DNA from 2 places in the Rhizobium sp. 01L410 genome. Region 2 is predicted to be linked to the other one. Evidence: predicted binding sites of a transcription regulator. Region 2 holds the regulator's gene; the other holds the start of a gene.
The links. The regulator LexA, encoded in region 2, represses DNA repair genes until DNA is damaged. The targets are predictions, from matches to a motif close to TGTTCNNNNTGTGTTCNG.
Positions count from the first base shown of each region.

Region 1: a site for LexA is predicted at 5,637-5,654, ahead of dnaE (DNA polymerase III subunit alpha). Genes of this name have one in related genera too.

Region 1 is NZ_JBFTST010000015.1:56,441-64,543, reverse strand. Features, by position in the region: gene AC1DV9_RS25825 (hypothetical protein) at 1-140, shown strand, start outside; gene AC1DV9_RS25820 (DUF1467 family protein) at 263-544, shown strand; gene proS (proline--tRNA ligase) at 1,129-2,451, shown strand; gene AC1DV9_RS25810 (lipoprotein-releasing ABC transporter permease subunit) at 2,465-3,772, shown strand; gene AC1DV9_RS25805 (ABC transporter ATP-binding protein) at 3,788-4,471, shown strand; gene AC1DV9_RS25800 (DUF5680 domain-containing protein) at 4,468-4,932, opposite strand; gene AC1DV9_RS25795 (hypothetical protein) at 5,000-5,575, opposite strand; gene dnaE (DNA polymerase III subunit alpha) at 5,879-8,103, shown strand, end outside.
Region 2 is NZ_JBFTST010000008.1:91,543-99,645, forward strand. Features, by position in the region: gene AC1DV9_RS18440 (pyruvate dehydrogenase complex E1 component subunit beta) at 1-1,048, opposite strand, end outside; gene pdhA (pyruvate dehydrogenase (acetyl-transferring) E1 component subunit alpha) at 1,064-2,110, opposite strand; gene AC1DV9_RS18450 (FtsB family cell division protein) at 2,256-2,576, opposite strand; gene eno (phosphopyruvate hydratase) at 2,721-3,995, opposite strand; gene kdsA (3-deoxy-8-phosphooctulonate synthase) at 4,150-4,995, opposite strand; gene AC1DV9_RS18465 (VOC family protein) at 4,992-5,870, opposite strand; gene lexA (transcriptional repressor LexA) at 6,075-6,788, shown strand; gene AC1DV9_RS18475 (ComEC/Rec2 family competence protein) at 6,769-8,103, opposite strand, start outside.

The DNA.
Region 1 (8,103 bases), on a different contig from region 2:
CCAAGCCTGCCGCAGAGGCGATAGTGCAGGCCCGTGTCGATGAGCTGATCAGGCAATTGGAAGACGACATGCCACCGGAACAGTTCAGCGCGGCCTTGAAGGACTGCGCGAGACTCCATAGTGAGACGCTTCGCGACTGATCGGGCCCGCTGCGGCAGAGTGACCTATTTCCCAGCTGAGCTCGCGGCGTGATTTGAGCTTCGCGCCAATCCACTCTATAAGGCGCGGCGTTGCGATGGTCGCAACTGATTTGGAACCCGCCATGCTGCAGATTTTCCTACAGGGCTTTGCCGTCTATTTCATCGTCTGGTGGCTCACCCTTTTCGCCGTCCTGCCGATCGGTCTGCGCACCCAGGCGGATGATAACGAGATCGTGCTCGGCACGGTACCCAGCGCTCCGACACGCTTCCGCGCGCTCTTCGTGTTCTCGACGACGACGGTGGTTTCGGCGATCGTCTATGGCGCTTGGTACTTCTCGTCGACCTACTTCGGCTGGGGGTTCGACGCCCTGCCGCAGATCGGCCCAGCCTTCAATATCGAATAGGGCTTTTGCTCAATCTTTGAGCATATGTGTTGGTTGTCTCGAAAATGCCGTCATACGGCTGTCATCAAGATGATGCAAAGAGCTGACGCGGCGGCAGGAGCATCTGCCGCAACGTCAATTCTCTGATGTTCACGTTAGGGAAGGGGCCGAAAAACCAAAAAAAAACAAGGCTAAAAGCCTTGTTTTAAGTATCGCGTGATCCGTAACCGTTACCGGGGCTGCGACAAGCGCGCCTAAGATCTGATCCTCCCAAGACTTGACCGCGAGTTGGCAAGAATTTATCTCCTTGCCTGTTTTGTGAGCTGAAACTAGCTCAAAGAATGGGCTTTGTCACCAGCTTTTTTTGCATTTTTGCTACAGTCGGGTAAAAAATTCCTGTTGACAAGATTTTGATGCAAGCCCTTATAAACACGCGATTTTTTCTGCATTCGCGTTTTCCGGACGCCAACTTGCGTCTGCGGAAGGCTGCTTGCGTATCGCGCGGGTTTCTTTCCGGCTGCGAAGCAGATATGAACGCTGCCACTGTTAACGATTGCCGTCGATTCCGCGATTGATGTGGAATCCCAACTGCTCTGGAATCCGTCATGCGTCTGTCCCGCTACTTCCTGCCCATCCTGAAGGAAAACCCCAAGGAGGCGGAAATCGTCTCCCACCGGCTGATGCTGCGCGCCGGCATGATCCGCCAGCAGTCGCAGGGCATCTATTCCTGGCTGCCGCTCGGCAAGCGCGTCCTCGACAAGGTGAACAACATCATCCGCGAGGAGCAGAACCGCTCCGGCGCCATCGAGCTGTCGATGCCGACGCTGCAGTCTGCCGAGCTCTGGCAGGAAAGCGGCCGCTACGACGCCTATGGCAAGGAAATGCTGCGCATCAAGGACCGCCAGGATCGTCCTATGCTCTACGGCCCGACCAATGAAGAGATGGTCACCGACATCTTCCGGTCCTACGTCAAGTCCTACAAGGACCTGCCGCTGAACCTCTATCATATCCAGCTGAAGTTCCGCGACGAGATCCGTCCGCGTTTCGGCACCATGCGCTCGCGCGAGTTCATGATGAAGGATGCCTATTCCTTCGACCTAACGCGCGAAGGCGCCGAGCACTCCTATAAGAAGATGTTCGCCGCCTACCTGCGCACCTTCGATCGTCTCGGCCTGCGTGCCATTCCGATGCGCGCCGATACCGGCCCGATCGGCGGCGACCTCAGCCACGAATTCATCATCCTCGCCGACACCGGCGAATCCGAAGTCTACAGCCACAAGGACTTCGTGAATTTTGACATCCCAGCCGTCGATACCGATTTCGACGATGTCGCCGGTCTGGATGCGATCTTCAAGAAGTGGACGTCGGTCTACGCCGCCACCTCGGAAATGCACGACGAAGCCGCCTTCGACGCCATCCCCGAGAGCGACAGGCTCTCTGCGCGCGGCATCGAAGTCGGTCATATCTTCTATTTCGGCACCAAATATTCCGACCCGATGGGCGCCAAGGTCCAGGGACCTGACGGCAAGGAACACAATGTTCACATGGGTTCTTACGGCATCGGCCCGACACGCCTTGTTCCCGCCATCATCGAAGCATCGCATGATGAGAACGGAATCATCTGGCCGGCCTCCGTCGCGCCGTTCGATGCGATCGTGATCAACATGAAGGCCGGCGACGCCGCTTGCGACAGCGCCTGCGAAAAGATCTATGCCGCGCTCTCCAAGGCCGGCAAGGACGTCCTTTATGACGATACCGACGATCGTGCCGGAACGAAATTCGCGACGGCAGACCTGATCGGCGTTCCGGTTCAGATCATTGCCGGCCCGCGCGCGGTCGCGAACGGCGAAGTCGAAGTCAAGGACCGCAAGACGGGCGCCCGCGAAACGATGACGATCGACGCGGCGATCAACAAGCTCTTGGGCTGATATCGGAGGCGAAATGGCAGACGCAGCAGTGGACCAGCGGGGTTCCAAATCCGGTTTCGGTTCGGCGAGTAAGCCATTTTCCACCTTCGAACGCATGGTCGCCTGGCGCTATCTGCGCGCCCGGCGCAAGGAAGCCTTCATTTCGGTGATCGCCGGCTTCTCCTTCGTCGGCATCATGCTCGGCGTCGCGACGCTGATCATCGTCATGGCCGTCATGAACGGGTTCCGCACCGAGCTGATCTCCCGCATCTTGGGCATCAATGGCCACATGATCGTCCAGCCGGTCGATGCGCCGTTCACCGATTATGCGGCACTGACGGAGAAATTCGCCGCCGTGCCCGGTATCCGCATGGCGCTGCCGCTGGTCGAGGGCCAGACGCTGGCGTCAGGCCAGGGTGGGGCGGGCAGCGGCGCGCTGGTGCGTGGTATCCGCTCCGAAGACCTGACCAAGCTCAAAACCGTCTCCGACAACATCAAGTCCGGCGATCTGGTCGGCTTCATGTCCGGGCAGGGCGTGTTGATCGGCTCCGGCATGGCCAACCAGTTGGGGCTGCAGGCAGGCGATACGATCACGCTGATTTCGCCGGAAGGCGATGTGACGCCGATGGGCGTCAATCCGCGCGTCAAGTCCTACACCATATCGGGTATCTTCGAGATCGGCATGTCGGAATATGATTCCGCCATCATCTATATGCCGCTTGAAGAGGCGCAGCTCTATTTCAATTCCGAAGGGCTGGTGCAGTCGATCGAGCTCTTCGCCAATAATCCCGATGATATCGACAATCTGAGGCCGAAGGTGGAGGCTGCCGCGGGCCGCCAGATCGCCATCACCGACTGGCGCCAGCGCAACCAGACCTTCTTCTCCGCGCTGCAGGTCGAGCGCAACGTCATGTTCATGATCCTGACGCTGATCGTTCTGGTCGCGGCGCTGAACATCATCTCCGGCCTGATCATGCTGGTGAAGGACAAGGGCAGCGATATCGCCATCCTGCGCACCATGGGCGCCAGCTCCGGTGCGATCATGCGCATCTTCTTCATGACCGGCGCCGCAATCGGCATCGTCGGCACGCTGGCAGGCGTTCTGCTCGGCGTTGTCGTCTGCATCAATATCGAGTCGATCCGCCAGTTCTTCTCCTGGATCACCGGCACCATTCTCTTCAATCCGCAGCTCTATTTCCTCAGCCAGCTGCCGGCACAGATGAGCGTCAGCGAGACGACCTCTGTCGTGATCATGGCGCTGACGCTGTCCTTCCTTGCGACCATCTTCCCGGCCTGGCGCGCCTCGCGCCTCGATCCGGTGCAAGCGCTACGCTACGAATAAGGAATGCTGAACTCCATGAAACGCAATGTCGTTCTCAAGCTTTCCGGCGTCGAGCGTCACTACGGGCAGGGCGATACGGTGCTCTCCATTCTGAAGGGCGCGGATTTCACGCTGCACAGCGGCGAAATCGTCGCTCTCGTCGCACCGTCGGGTACCGGCAAGTCGACGCTGCTGCATCTGGCAGGTCTGCTGGAACATCCTGACGACGGCGAGGTCAGCATCAACGGCCATGCCTGCAACGGGCTCTCCGATGACAAGCGCACGGCGATCCGCCGCAGCGAGATCGGCTTCGTCTATCAATTCCATCATCTGCTGCCGGAATTCTCGGCACAGGAAAACATCATGATGCCGCAGATGATTTCGGGCCTGGCGCGCAAGGAAGCCGCGGTTCGAGCCCAGCAGCTCCTCGAATACATGCGCATCGGCCATCGCGGCGCCCATCGCCCGGGCGAGCTCTCCGGCGGCGAGCAGCAGCGCGTGGCGATCGCCCGCGCAGTTGCCAACGCGCCGAGCCTGCTTCTCGCTGACGAGCCGACCGGCAATCTCGACCCGGAAACCGCCAACTACGTCTTCGACGCGCTGGAAGCGCTGGTTCGCCAGTCCGGTCTCGCTGCCCTGATCGCCACCCACAATCACGATCTTGCCGCGCGCATGGACCGCCGTGTGACAATCACCGACGGCAAGGTCGTCGAATTCTAAAGGCGGATCAGACCGCCGCGATAATCGAGCTCGTAAGCGCGCCGTTCTTCGACGACAATCATTTCCATGCCGCGGAAATGCCCGCAATCGCCCTCGCTTCGGTCGATATACAGGCCGAACTCGTGCTCATATTCCATGCCGCCGAGAAAGCGTTTTTCACCGCTGTAAAGCGCAGACAGCGCTGCCTTGATCACGGCCCCGGCGCGGCTGCCGTCAATCAGTCGCGGCTCGATGATGTGGCCGAAGTAGTTCATCGCCCAGACGGGCTCGCCGTTCAGCCAGACGGTTTCCTGGCCGGCGAAATCGGTGCCGCCGAAATAGCTGTCGAGATAGCGCCATTCGCCGCGCTCATAGCCGATATCCTGCGATCCCGGCCGGCAGGCCGCGATCTTTTCCCCGCCGCCGACATAGGTCTGCGATTTTGCCTCGACGATAAAGTCGTTCAAGAGAGTGAGATACATGCCGCGCCTCCTGCGATATGTCTCGCAGACGCAACGATATTTGTAAAGAACAAAAAGAGAACAAGCGTCAGTTGCCGCAGATCGACTGGCCGGTTTCGTCCTTCCAGTCGGTAATGGCGATAACGCGCGGCTCCGATGTCTGATCCTTGCCTCCTTTCTGCAATTTGCCCGTCAGCGCATTGTAGTCGCAGGTGCCGCCGGCATCCGGCTCGAGCGTATCGTAATGGCTATAGGTATAGCCGGCGACGACGAACTGGCCGTTGCGATATGCGAGCGTCAGCGTCTGTTCCCAGCGGTCCCGGCCGATGGCGCTGTTCTGCGAATGGACGGCGATCGACGATTTCCCGGCGGCCTTGATCGACGGCTCCTGGCCGTAGATCCCGTCCACAGCCGTGCTGCCCCAGATCTTGCCAGGTGCGCTGGCCGCAAGCCGCAGCAGATCGTGGTCGTCGCGCAGATAGATGTAGATGCCGAGCTGATCGTCTTCGGCATCCGCCGCAGCCTCGGCAAGCACTGCCAGATCGGGCTTGCCGTCGCCGTTCCAGTCGCCCACGGCCGCATCGACGATGTGGGCGGGACCGATGTCTGCGGCAATAGCGGCCTGGGCCGAAAGCAGGGCGGCGGCAAGGATGGTCAGGCGCATGTTTCTCTCCGGTTCCGCGTTAACCAAACAGAAAACAATCCTGTTGACAACGGAACAATAGCGGAACAAACTAAAAACATAACGAGTAAAGGAGAGCCAAATGACTGACATGATCCGTGACGTCGCAGCATTCACCTCCATCGCAATGTTTGTTGCCAGCTTCTCTCTGATTCTGATGGCTATGTAATTTTTCAGGGGACCGCATGGCTGCCATGCGGTTCCGGGCAGGGACTTCTTCTGGACATCTCCACGGCCAGGACCGACAATGGCACCGATTCATACGGGCGATTGAAGGGACGTGTCATGGCGGATGCAGAGGGCGGATTTATCGGCGGGACGCCGGGTTTCGTTCATCTGCGCGTACACTCGGCCTATTCGCTGCTCGAGGGTGCGCTGCCGCTGAAGAAGATCCTCTACAAGGCTTCGGGCGACAGCCAGCCGGCGATTGCCATCACCGATACCAACAATCTCTTCGTCGCCCTCGAGTTCGCCCAGAAGGCGATGGACGAGGGGCTGCAGCCGATCATCGGCTGCCAGATCTCCGTCGATATGGAAGACGGGCTGGAAGTTGAAAAACGCGGCGGCCAGCAGATGATGGGCAAACTGCCTGCGATCGTCGTGCTGGCGGCAACAGCTGCCGGTTACGAGCGTCTCGTCGATCTGGTGAGCCGCGCCTATCTCGGCGGCGAAGACAACCAGGCGGTCCACGTCCGCGCCTCCTGGCTCGAGGAGGCCGGAACCGAGGGTCTGATCGCGCTCACCGGTTCGCTTGGCGGCCCCATCGATATGGCCCTGAAGCAGGGGCATATGGCGCCGGCGGTTTCGCGCCTGTTGCGTCTCAAGGCGTTGTTTGGCGACCGGCTCTATGTCGAGTTGCAGCGCCACGGCACCTACGACAAGCGCCACGAGCAGAAGATGATCGGCCTTGCCTACGAGCACGATCTGCCGCTGGTGGCGACCAACGAAGCCTTCTTCCCGGCGCGGGACGATTATGACGCGCATGACGCCCTGATGGCCGTGGCGCACAACGCCATCGTCTCCGACGACAGCCGCTTCCGACTGACTCCGGATCACTATCTGAAGAGCCGGACGGAGATGACCAAGCTGTTTGCCGATCTGCCGGAGGCGCTGGAAAGCACGCTGGAGATCGCAAGGCGCTGCTCCTTCGTTCTGCAGACCCGCAAGCCGATCCTGCCGCGCTTTACCGGCGCCAGCGACGACGCCGACGAAGCCGATCGCGCCGAATCCGGCGAATTGCGCCGCCAGGCCGTCGAAGGCCTCGATATGCGTCTGGCGACGCTCGGAATGTCGCCGGGCTACGAGGAGAAGGACTATCGCGACCGGCTCGAATTCGAGCTCAGCGTCATCGAGAAGATGAAGTTCCCCGGCTACTTCCTGATCGTTGCCGACTTCATCAAATGGGCCAAGCTGCAGGATATTCCGGTCGGCCCGGGCCGCGGTTCCGGTGCGGGCTCGCTGGTTGCCTACGCCCTGACGATTACCGACGTCGATCCGCTGCGCTTCTCGCTGCTGTTCGAACGCTTCCTCAATCCCGATCGCGTGTCGATGCCCGACTTCGATATCGACTTCTGCCAGGATCGCCGCGAAGAGGTGATCCGCTACGTGCAGAAGAAATACGGCCGCGAGCAGGTGGCGCAGATCATCACCTTCGGTTCGCTGCAGGCGCGCGCCGCCCTTCGCGACGTCGGCCGCGTGCTCGAAATGCCCTATGGCCAGGTCGACAAGATCTGCAAGCTGGTGCCGAACAACCCGGCCAATCCGACGCCGCTGTCGAAGGCGATCGAGGAGGAGCCGAAGCTGCAGGAAGAGGCGGCCAAGGAGCCTGTCGTCGCCCGTCTGCTCGACATCGCCCAGAAGATCGAAGGCCTCTACCGCCATGCCTCGACCCATGCCGCCGGTATCGTCATCGGCGACCGTCCGCTGTCGAAGCTGGTGCCGATGTATCGCGATCCGCGCTCCGACATGCCGGTCACCCAGTTCAACATGAAGTGGGTGGAACAGGCCGGCCTGGTGAAGTTCGACTTCCTCGGCCTGAAGACGCTGACCGTTCTGAAGGTCGCCGTCGATTTCGTCGCCAAGCGCGGCATCAAGGTCGATCTCGCCTCGATCCCGCTCGATGACAAGAAGACCTACGAGATGCTGTCGCGCGGCGAAACGGTCGGCGTGTTCCAGGTGGAAAGTGCCGGCATGCGCAAGGCGCTGATCGGCATGAAACCCGACTGCATCGAGGACATCATCGCGCTGGTTGCGCTCTACCGCCCGGGCCCGATGGAAAACATCCCGACCTACAATGCCCGCAAGCATGGCGAGGAAGAGGTCGAGTCGATCCATCCGACCATTGACTACCTGCTGAAGGAAACCCAGGGTGTTATCGTCTACCAGGAGCAGGTCATGCAGATCGCTCAGGTTCTCTCCGGCTACTCACTGGGTGAAGCTGACCTTCTGCGCCGCGCCATGGGTAAGAAGATCAAGGCCGAGATGGACCAGCAGCGCGAGCGCTTCGTCAG
Region 2 (8,103 bases):
CATAGGTCATGCCGATGCCGAAGGAGACGATGGTGACGTCCTTGCCCTGGCGGTGAATGCGGGCCTTACCGATCGGGAGGACGAAATTGTCGAGCTTCGGCACGTCGAAGTGCTGACCGTAGAGAATTTCGTTTTCGAGGAAGACGACCGGGTTCGGATCGCGGATCGCAGCCTTCAGCAGGCCCTTGGCGTCGGCTGCCGTGTAGGGCATGACGACCTTGAGGCCCGGGATCTGGCTGTACCAGGAGGCATAATCCTGGCTGTGCTGAGCGCCGACGCGTGCGGCTGCACCGTTCGGGCCGCGGAAGACGATCGGAGCGCCCATCTGGCCGCCGGACATGTAGAGCGTCTTGGCAGCGGAGTTGATGATCTGGTCGATCGCCTGCATGGCGAAGTTGAAGGTCATGAACTCGACGATCGGCTTCAGGCCGGCCATCGCAGCGCCGACGCCGACGCCGGCAAAGCCGTGCTCGGTGATCGGTGTGTCGATGACACGGCGGGCGCCGAATTCCTGCAGCAGGCCCTGGGTCACCTTGTAGGCGCCCTGGTACTCGGCCACTTCTTCGCCCATGACGAAGACGTTGTCGTCGGCGCGCATTTCTTCGGCCATGGCGTCGCGAAGCGCTTCACGGACGGTCATCGAGACCATCTCGGTGCCAGCGGGGATTTCCGGATCGTTCGGTGCTGCTGCCTTCGGCTCAGCCGGAACCGGTGCTGCGGCAGGCTTGGCTTCTGCGGCCGGTGCCGGAGCAGCGGCAGGCGCCGGTGCAGCAGCGGGTGCTGCCGAGATGTCGGAAGCCGATTCGCCGTCCTGCAAGAGGATCGCGATCTTGGCGTTGACCTTGACGTTCTCGGTGCCGGCCGGAACCAGCAGCTTGCCGATCACGCCTTCATCGACGGCTTCGACTTCCATCGTCGCCTTGTCGGTTTCGATTTCGGCGATCACGTCACCGGACGTGACCTTGTCGCCTTCATTCTTGAGCCACTTGGACAGCGTGCCTTCTTCCATCGTCGGAGAGAGGGCGGGCATGAGGATATCGATAGGCATTGGTTCCCTCCCCGATTAGAGCAGAATGTCGGTGTAGAGCGCGGATGCATCCGGCTCCGGATCGTTCTGGGCGAAATCGGCACTGTCGGCGACGATGTCGCGAACGTCCTTGTCGATCGCCTTCAGATCGTCTTCGGAGGCCCAGCCCTTTTCGACGAGGCGCTGACGCACCTGCTCGATCGGATCATGCTCCGAGCGCATCTTCTGCACTTCGTCCTTGGAACGGTACTTGGCCGGGTCCGACATGGAGTGGCCGCGGTAGCGGTAGGTCAGCATTTCCAGGATGATCGGGCCCTTGCCGGAGCGGCAATGCTCGAGCGCCTCGTCGGCGGCAGCCTTGACGGCGCGCACATCCATGCCATCGACCTGAACGCCCGGAATGCCGAAGCCGGAGCCGCGCAGCGAATAGTTCGACTGTGCGGTGGCGCGAGCCGTGGAGGTGCCCATGGCGTAGCGGTTGTTTTCGACGATATAGATGATCGGCAGCTTCCAGAGTGCCGCCATGTTGAAGCTTTCGTAGACCTGGCCCTGGTTGGCCGCGCCGTCACCGAAATAGGCAACGCTGACAGAGTCATTGCCGCGGTAGCGGTTGGCAAATGCCAGACCGGTGCCGAGCGAGACCTGCGCGCCGACGATGCCGTGTCCGCCGTAGAAGTGCTTTTCCTTGGAGAACATGTGCATCGAACCGCCCTTCCCGTGGGAATAGCCGTTGCGGCGGCCGGTCAGTTCGGCCATGACGCCGCGGGCGCTCATGCCGGTTGCCAGCATATGGCCATGGTCACGATAGGCAGTGATGACCTGATCGCCATCCTTCTGCGCCATCTGCATGCCGACGACGACAGCTTCCTGACCGATGTAAAGGTGACAGAAACCACCGATGAAGCCCATGCCGTAAAGCTGGCCGGCCTTCTCTTCGAAGCGGCGGATCAGCAGCATCTCGCGGTAAGCCTTGAGCTCCTCGTCGCGATCGAAATCGGCGACAGGACCACCATTCGAGGCCTTGGCTGCGGATTTTGCGCTGGTCTTGCGGCTGGAAACGGTCGCGTTCTTTCGCGGCGCCATTCAACCCTCCCTATGGGTTTGTGGTTCTTAGGTGGCGCGTACCATAGGGAAGAAATATGGCCACAGCAATGCCATAAATGCATGGCACGTATTCAGGATTAAGCCGCTGATAATTCTATATAATTAACGATTAACTTGTTTTCGGTTAATTGGAATATGAATTGAATATGACGACCTCGTCGGCGCGTGACATATTCAGCTGGTAACGGGCTTTTTCGTCCAGCATATCTTTGTCGAGAGAGCCGTCACTCAAGAGCGCGACCTGCTGCTCGATATGCTCGCGCTTGGCCTTCAGCGTCGCAAGCTCCTTCTCGCGGGCGATGCGCCGCTGCTCGAAGACTTCCGTCGCACGCAGGCCGTAATCGCCATGGATGCAATGATAGCCGAAATAGGAGAGAAAGGCGACCGTCATAGCCGGAACAACGAACCGGCCGATCTTCTTTTTCTTATGATGCTTTGTCCACATACGCACACATGCTCTAAAACGCATTACCTATGCGATGAGAGTAGCGCTCAGAGATTAACCGTCCGTTGACTATGAATTCTTGCGAGCAAGAAAAAACCCGCGCCGGTGAAGCGCGGGTTTCAAGGCATTGATCGCTAACGGCTATCAGCCGCGGATGATCGAGCGGCCGGCGTAGCGGGCCTGCGGGCCGAGGCCCTCTTCGATGCGGATCAGCTGGTTGTACTTTGCAAGACGATCCGAGCGCGACAGCGAGCCGGTCTTGATCTGACCGCAGTTGGTGGCAACCGCGAGATCGGCAATCGTGGAATCTTCGGTTTCGCCCGAACGGTGCGACATGACGGCGGTGTAGGCTGCCTTGTGCGCAGTGTTGACGGCGTCGAGGGTTTCCGTCAGCGAGCCGATCTGGTTGACCTTGACGAGGATGGAGTTGGCAACGCCCATCTTGATGCCGTCGCGCAGGCGGGCCGAATTGGTGACGAAGAGATCGTCGCCGACCAGCTGAACCTTCTTGCCGGCCAGATCGGTCAGGGCCTTCCAGCCGTCCCAATCGTCTTCAGCCATGCCGTCTTCGATCGAGATGATCGGGTACCGGGCAGCGAGTTGCGCCAGGTATTCGGCCATTGCGCCCGGCTCCAGCGTGCGGCCTTCGCCTTCGAGAACGTACTTGCCGTCCTTGAAGAATTCGGTCGAGGCGCAGTCGAGGCCGAGATAGATGTCTTCGCCCGGCTTGTAGCCAGCCTTTTCGATCGACTTCATGATGAAATCGAGGGCTTCAGGCGCGCTCTTCAGACCCGGTGCAAAACCGCCTTCGTCGCCGACGTTGGTGTTGTGGCCCTGAGCCGAGAGTTCCTTCTTGAGGACGTGGAAGACTTCCGAACCCATGCGGACGGCTTCACGGATCGAGTCGGCGCCGACAGGCAGGATCATGAATTCCTGGAAGTCGATCGGGTTATCTGCATGGGCACCGCCGTTGATGATGTTCATCATCGGAACCGGCAGCAGGTGGGCCGAAGCGCCACCGACGTAACGATAGAGCGGCAGGCCGGCAGCTTCGGCGGCAGCCTTGGCGACAGCGAGCGAAACGCCGAGGATGGCGTTGGCGCCGAGACGCGACTTGTTCGGCGTGCCGTCCAATTCGATCATGATGTTGTCGATCTGGATCTGGTTTTCGGCGTCGATACCACCGATGGCGTCAAAGATCTCGGTGTTGGCGGCTTCGACAGCCTTTTCAACACCCTTGCCGAGATAGCGCTTGCCGCCATCGCGAACTTCGACGGCTTCGTGCGCGCCGGTCGAGGCACCCGACGGAACAGCCGCGCGGCCCATGCTGCCATCTTCCAGATAAACGTCGACCTCGACGGTGGGGTTGCCACGGCTATCGAGAATCTCGCGGGCGATGATATCGGTAATTGCAGTCATGGGTTTCTTCCTGCTCGGTGGGTGGGATAAATCGTTTGAAATCGTCTTAATCGAAGGCACGCAAATTACAATGGCCGTTTTTGAGCCGCCTAACATGCCTTCGTTTCCAGCCTCATTCGAGGCCTATTACAGGATCATGTCAGCCTTTTGAACGTCAGGCCGCTTTCGCGATGGCGTCGAAGGCGAGAAGCTTTTCGAGAAGCCGCGGCATGTCCTTCAGATAGACCATATTCGGTCCGTCGGACGGCGCGTTGTCCGGGTCTTCGTGCGTTTCGACGAAGACACCCGCGACACCGACGGCAACGGCGGCACGCGCCAGGGTCTCGACGAATTCGCGCTGGCCGCCGCTCGAACCGCCCTGCCCGCCCGGCTGCTGCACGGAATGCGTGGCGTCGAAGATAACAGGGGCGCCAAGTGCAGCCATGATTGGCAGCGAGCGCATGTCCGATACCAGTGTGTTGTACCCGAAGGAGGCACCGCGTTCGCAGAGCAGGATGTTCGGATTGCCGCTGGCATTCAGCTTGGCGAGGACATTCTTCATGTCCCAGGGCGCCAGGAACTGGCCCTTCTTGACGTTGACGATCCGGCCGGTCTTGGCGGCAGCAACGAGAAGGTCCGTCTGGCGGCTGAGGAAGGCCGGGATCTGCAGGATGTCGGCGACGGTTGCCACCTGCTCGCACTGCTCTTCCGTGTGGATATCGGTCAGAACAGGAAAGCCGAATTCCTTCTTCAGATCGGAGAAGACTTCGAGCGCCTTTTCAAGACCGATGCCGCGCTCGGCAGAAAGCGATGTGCGGTTCGCCTTGTCGAAAGACGACTTATACACGAGGCCGATACCGAGCGACTTGCAGAGTTCGCTCAGAACACCGGCGACCATGAAAGCATGGTCGCGGCTTTCCATCTGGCAAGGACCGGCGATCAGCGACAGCTTGCCCGTATTCGAAAAAGTAACGCGTCCAGCACCCTCGCCGGCGACGACTTCTGCATTGGTATTTGTCATTGGGTCTCCTCGAAGGCAAAGATTGCGCCTTGTCCCGGCGCCGGCTTCACCAGCAGACGATTGTTCATACTGACATGGGTGATCCCGTTAGCAGCCAAATGCGCCGCTGTCACGGCCAGATCACCGACCGAAAAGACGATTGCGCGCGCCCTGAGGCCGTTATCGGTGACAAGTGGCTCGGCATCGAAATAGGCCTCCATGCCCTCGTTCGAGAAGATGGAAAGTCTCCCGTTCGGCAATTCGAAGGATAGGCCGAGTGCCGCCTCCTTAGGCTCCACTCCACCGCTGGCCGTCTCCAGAAATTCAGCGAAGGCCTGCGGATCCTCAGCGCTCAGGGCAATCTCGCTGATGCCGGTGACGCCGTTTGCATGGGTTTCCAGTGCCTTGCGATCGGCCGGAAAGGCGTTGATCCGCTGGCAGGCGAAGAAGAAGACATCGGGTGCCCGGAGATCGGCGGCAAAGGCGAGCTTGAAGGCGCCTGTCGCCTGTGTTCCGTCGGGCATGACGATCGGCCGCGAGAATTCGACCATATCACCGCCGCTCAGCTGTGCGCCGTCATAGGAAGCCTTGTCCGCATCGGCATCATCGGTGCCGAAGACAACAGCCGAAAAGCCGTCATCGCCGCAGCGGAAGCGGAAGGCCTGATCGCGGGCGACGAAGCTGTTGCCCTTCGCGACGGCCGCGTCGCACTCCGCCTGGTTGGCGACACCGAGCGGTTCGAGATAGGTCCTGTCGGCAAGGAAGACGCAGGCATTCTCCGTTCCGAACGGATGACGGCCATCGGCCGCGACGGTGAAACCGAGACGGCCGAGTCGCTCGCGGGCAACATCTATATGGGTGACGGGCAGTACCAGATGATCGAGCGGATGCGTCATGGCGGTTCCCTCCGGTGAAGCCGGCAGAGATTTGCACGCCCTGCCCGGCAAAGCGCAAGCGTGGATCACCAATCCGGCAAATAAACTTTCAAAAACGACGAAAAATCATCGGAAGTTTTACCAATATTTAGGCACTTGCGGAACACATATGGAACATATAGTGTCCGTTCTGGCTTTGTTTCACGAATCTGGGGAAAGACTTCGATGCTGACGCGCAAACAACAGGAGCTTCTCCTCTTCATTCACGAGCGGATGAAGGAGTCCGGCGTACCGCCGTCCTTCGACGAAATGAAGGACGCGCTCGACCTGGCTTCCAAGTCGGGCATCCATCGCCTGATCACCGCGTTGGAAGAGCGCGGTTTCATTCGCCGCCTACCGAACAGGGCGCGCGCACTCGAGGTCATCAAGCTTCCGGAAGCCTACAGCCCGAGCATTCAGCCGCGCCGCGGATTCTCGCCGAGCGTCATCGAAGGCAGCCTCGGCAAGCCGCAGCCGGTCGCGCCGCCGAAGCCGGCGAACGAGGACAATCACACGTCGATCTCCGTGCCGGTCATGGGCCGGATCGCAGCCGGTGTGCCGATTTCGGCGATCCAGCAGAACACCCACGACATTACAGTTCCCGCCGACATGCTCGGAAACGGTGAGCACTATGCTCTTGAGGTCAAGGGCGACTCCATGATCGAGGCCGGCATCTTCGACGGCGACACGGTCATCATCCGCAACACCAATACCGCCAATGCCGGTGATATCGTCGTTGCGCTCGTCGATGACGAAGAGGCAACACTGAAGCGCTTCCGCCGCAAGGGCGCGTCCATTGCGCTCGAAGCTGCCAACCCGGCTTACGAAACCCGCATTTTTGGACCTGACCGCGTCAAGGTTCAGGGCAAACTCGTCGGCCTTATCCGCCGCTATCACTGAGCGGTTCGCTTTCACCAAAAGCTCCACTGCGCCAGTCATAGGCGCGGTGGCGGGTCCAGGGACGATCGAGACCCTCGAATGATGTGGTGATTTCGGCGATCCCATTGGGGAAACGAAGCTCGACAGCGCCTGTCTTCCGCAATGTCTCCCCGGTGAAAAGCATGGCGCCTGAGCGGCAGGTATCGAGGCGCAGGCGAATCGGTGTGACGACGATATCGGATATGTCGCAGGCTGGGCCAAGGAACGCCGCATTCTCGACCACGGTCAGGATCGAACCGTTGTCGAGCTTCGCCGTACACCAGGCATTTTTCACGCATGAGAAGCGCTCGCCCGTCGCACTCGCCTTGATCGCGTTCATGGTGTCGTTCTGCTGTGTCTCCGTCAGTTTCAGCCTTTCACCGCGCGGTGCGATGGGAATATCCGGCAGCGCCGGGAACGCCGGTGGTAGATGCTCATCGAGCACCAGCGCGCGCCTCCATTGATCAAAGATGAAGCCCGGTGGCCGTTCGCGATTGGTGGCGAGGCCGTTGTCGCTGACGATGCCCGCCATGCTCCCGTCCTCGGCAATCACGATTTTCGGCGGCGGAGGACCTCCAAACATCGCGGCGGCTGTCGTCGATGCCATCAAGATCGCGGTGCCGAGATGGCGCATGCGGCTGCGCAGCAAAGTCAGCAGCAGGAAACCTGTCACCGCCGCGGGAAAGTACCAAGACGCCAGGCGCCCGACGCCGATATCGCCGCCCCATGAGGCAACCGTCCTGGCGATGGCGATCACCAGATCGAGCCCGAAGCCCGTCACCTGCCACGCCCATGCATCGAGGCCGAAGGGCATCAGCAGCATGGCAATGAGGCCGAACGGCATGATGATGAAGGAGATGATCGGCATGGCGGCGAGATTGGCTGGCAGGCCATAGGCCGTCAGCCGGTGGAAGTGCTCGACCGAGAACAATGCAGTCGAGAAGCCGCCGATGACGGAGGTCAGCAGGATGCCGCCGAAGAACGCAGCGGCGGAAGACAGCATCCTGACGGCGCGAAACTTTGCGAAGGGCCGGTCGCGCACCGGCCTCTCCTTCCAGAGCGCATAGCCGGCGACGAGGGCCAGTGTCGCGGCGAAGGACATCTGGAAGCTTGGCCCCATGATCTCCGAGGGTGAGAGGACAATGATCACGAGCGCCGATAAGGCTACGTTGCGCAGACTGATCGACGGCCGGTCGAAGAAGACCGCCGCCAGCATGATTGCCATCATGATAAAGGCGCGTTCGGCGGAGACGGCGAAGCCCGAGATCAGGAAATAGGCGGTGACGGCGGCAAGCGC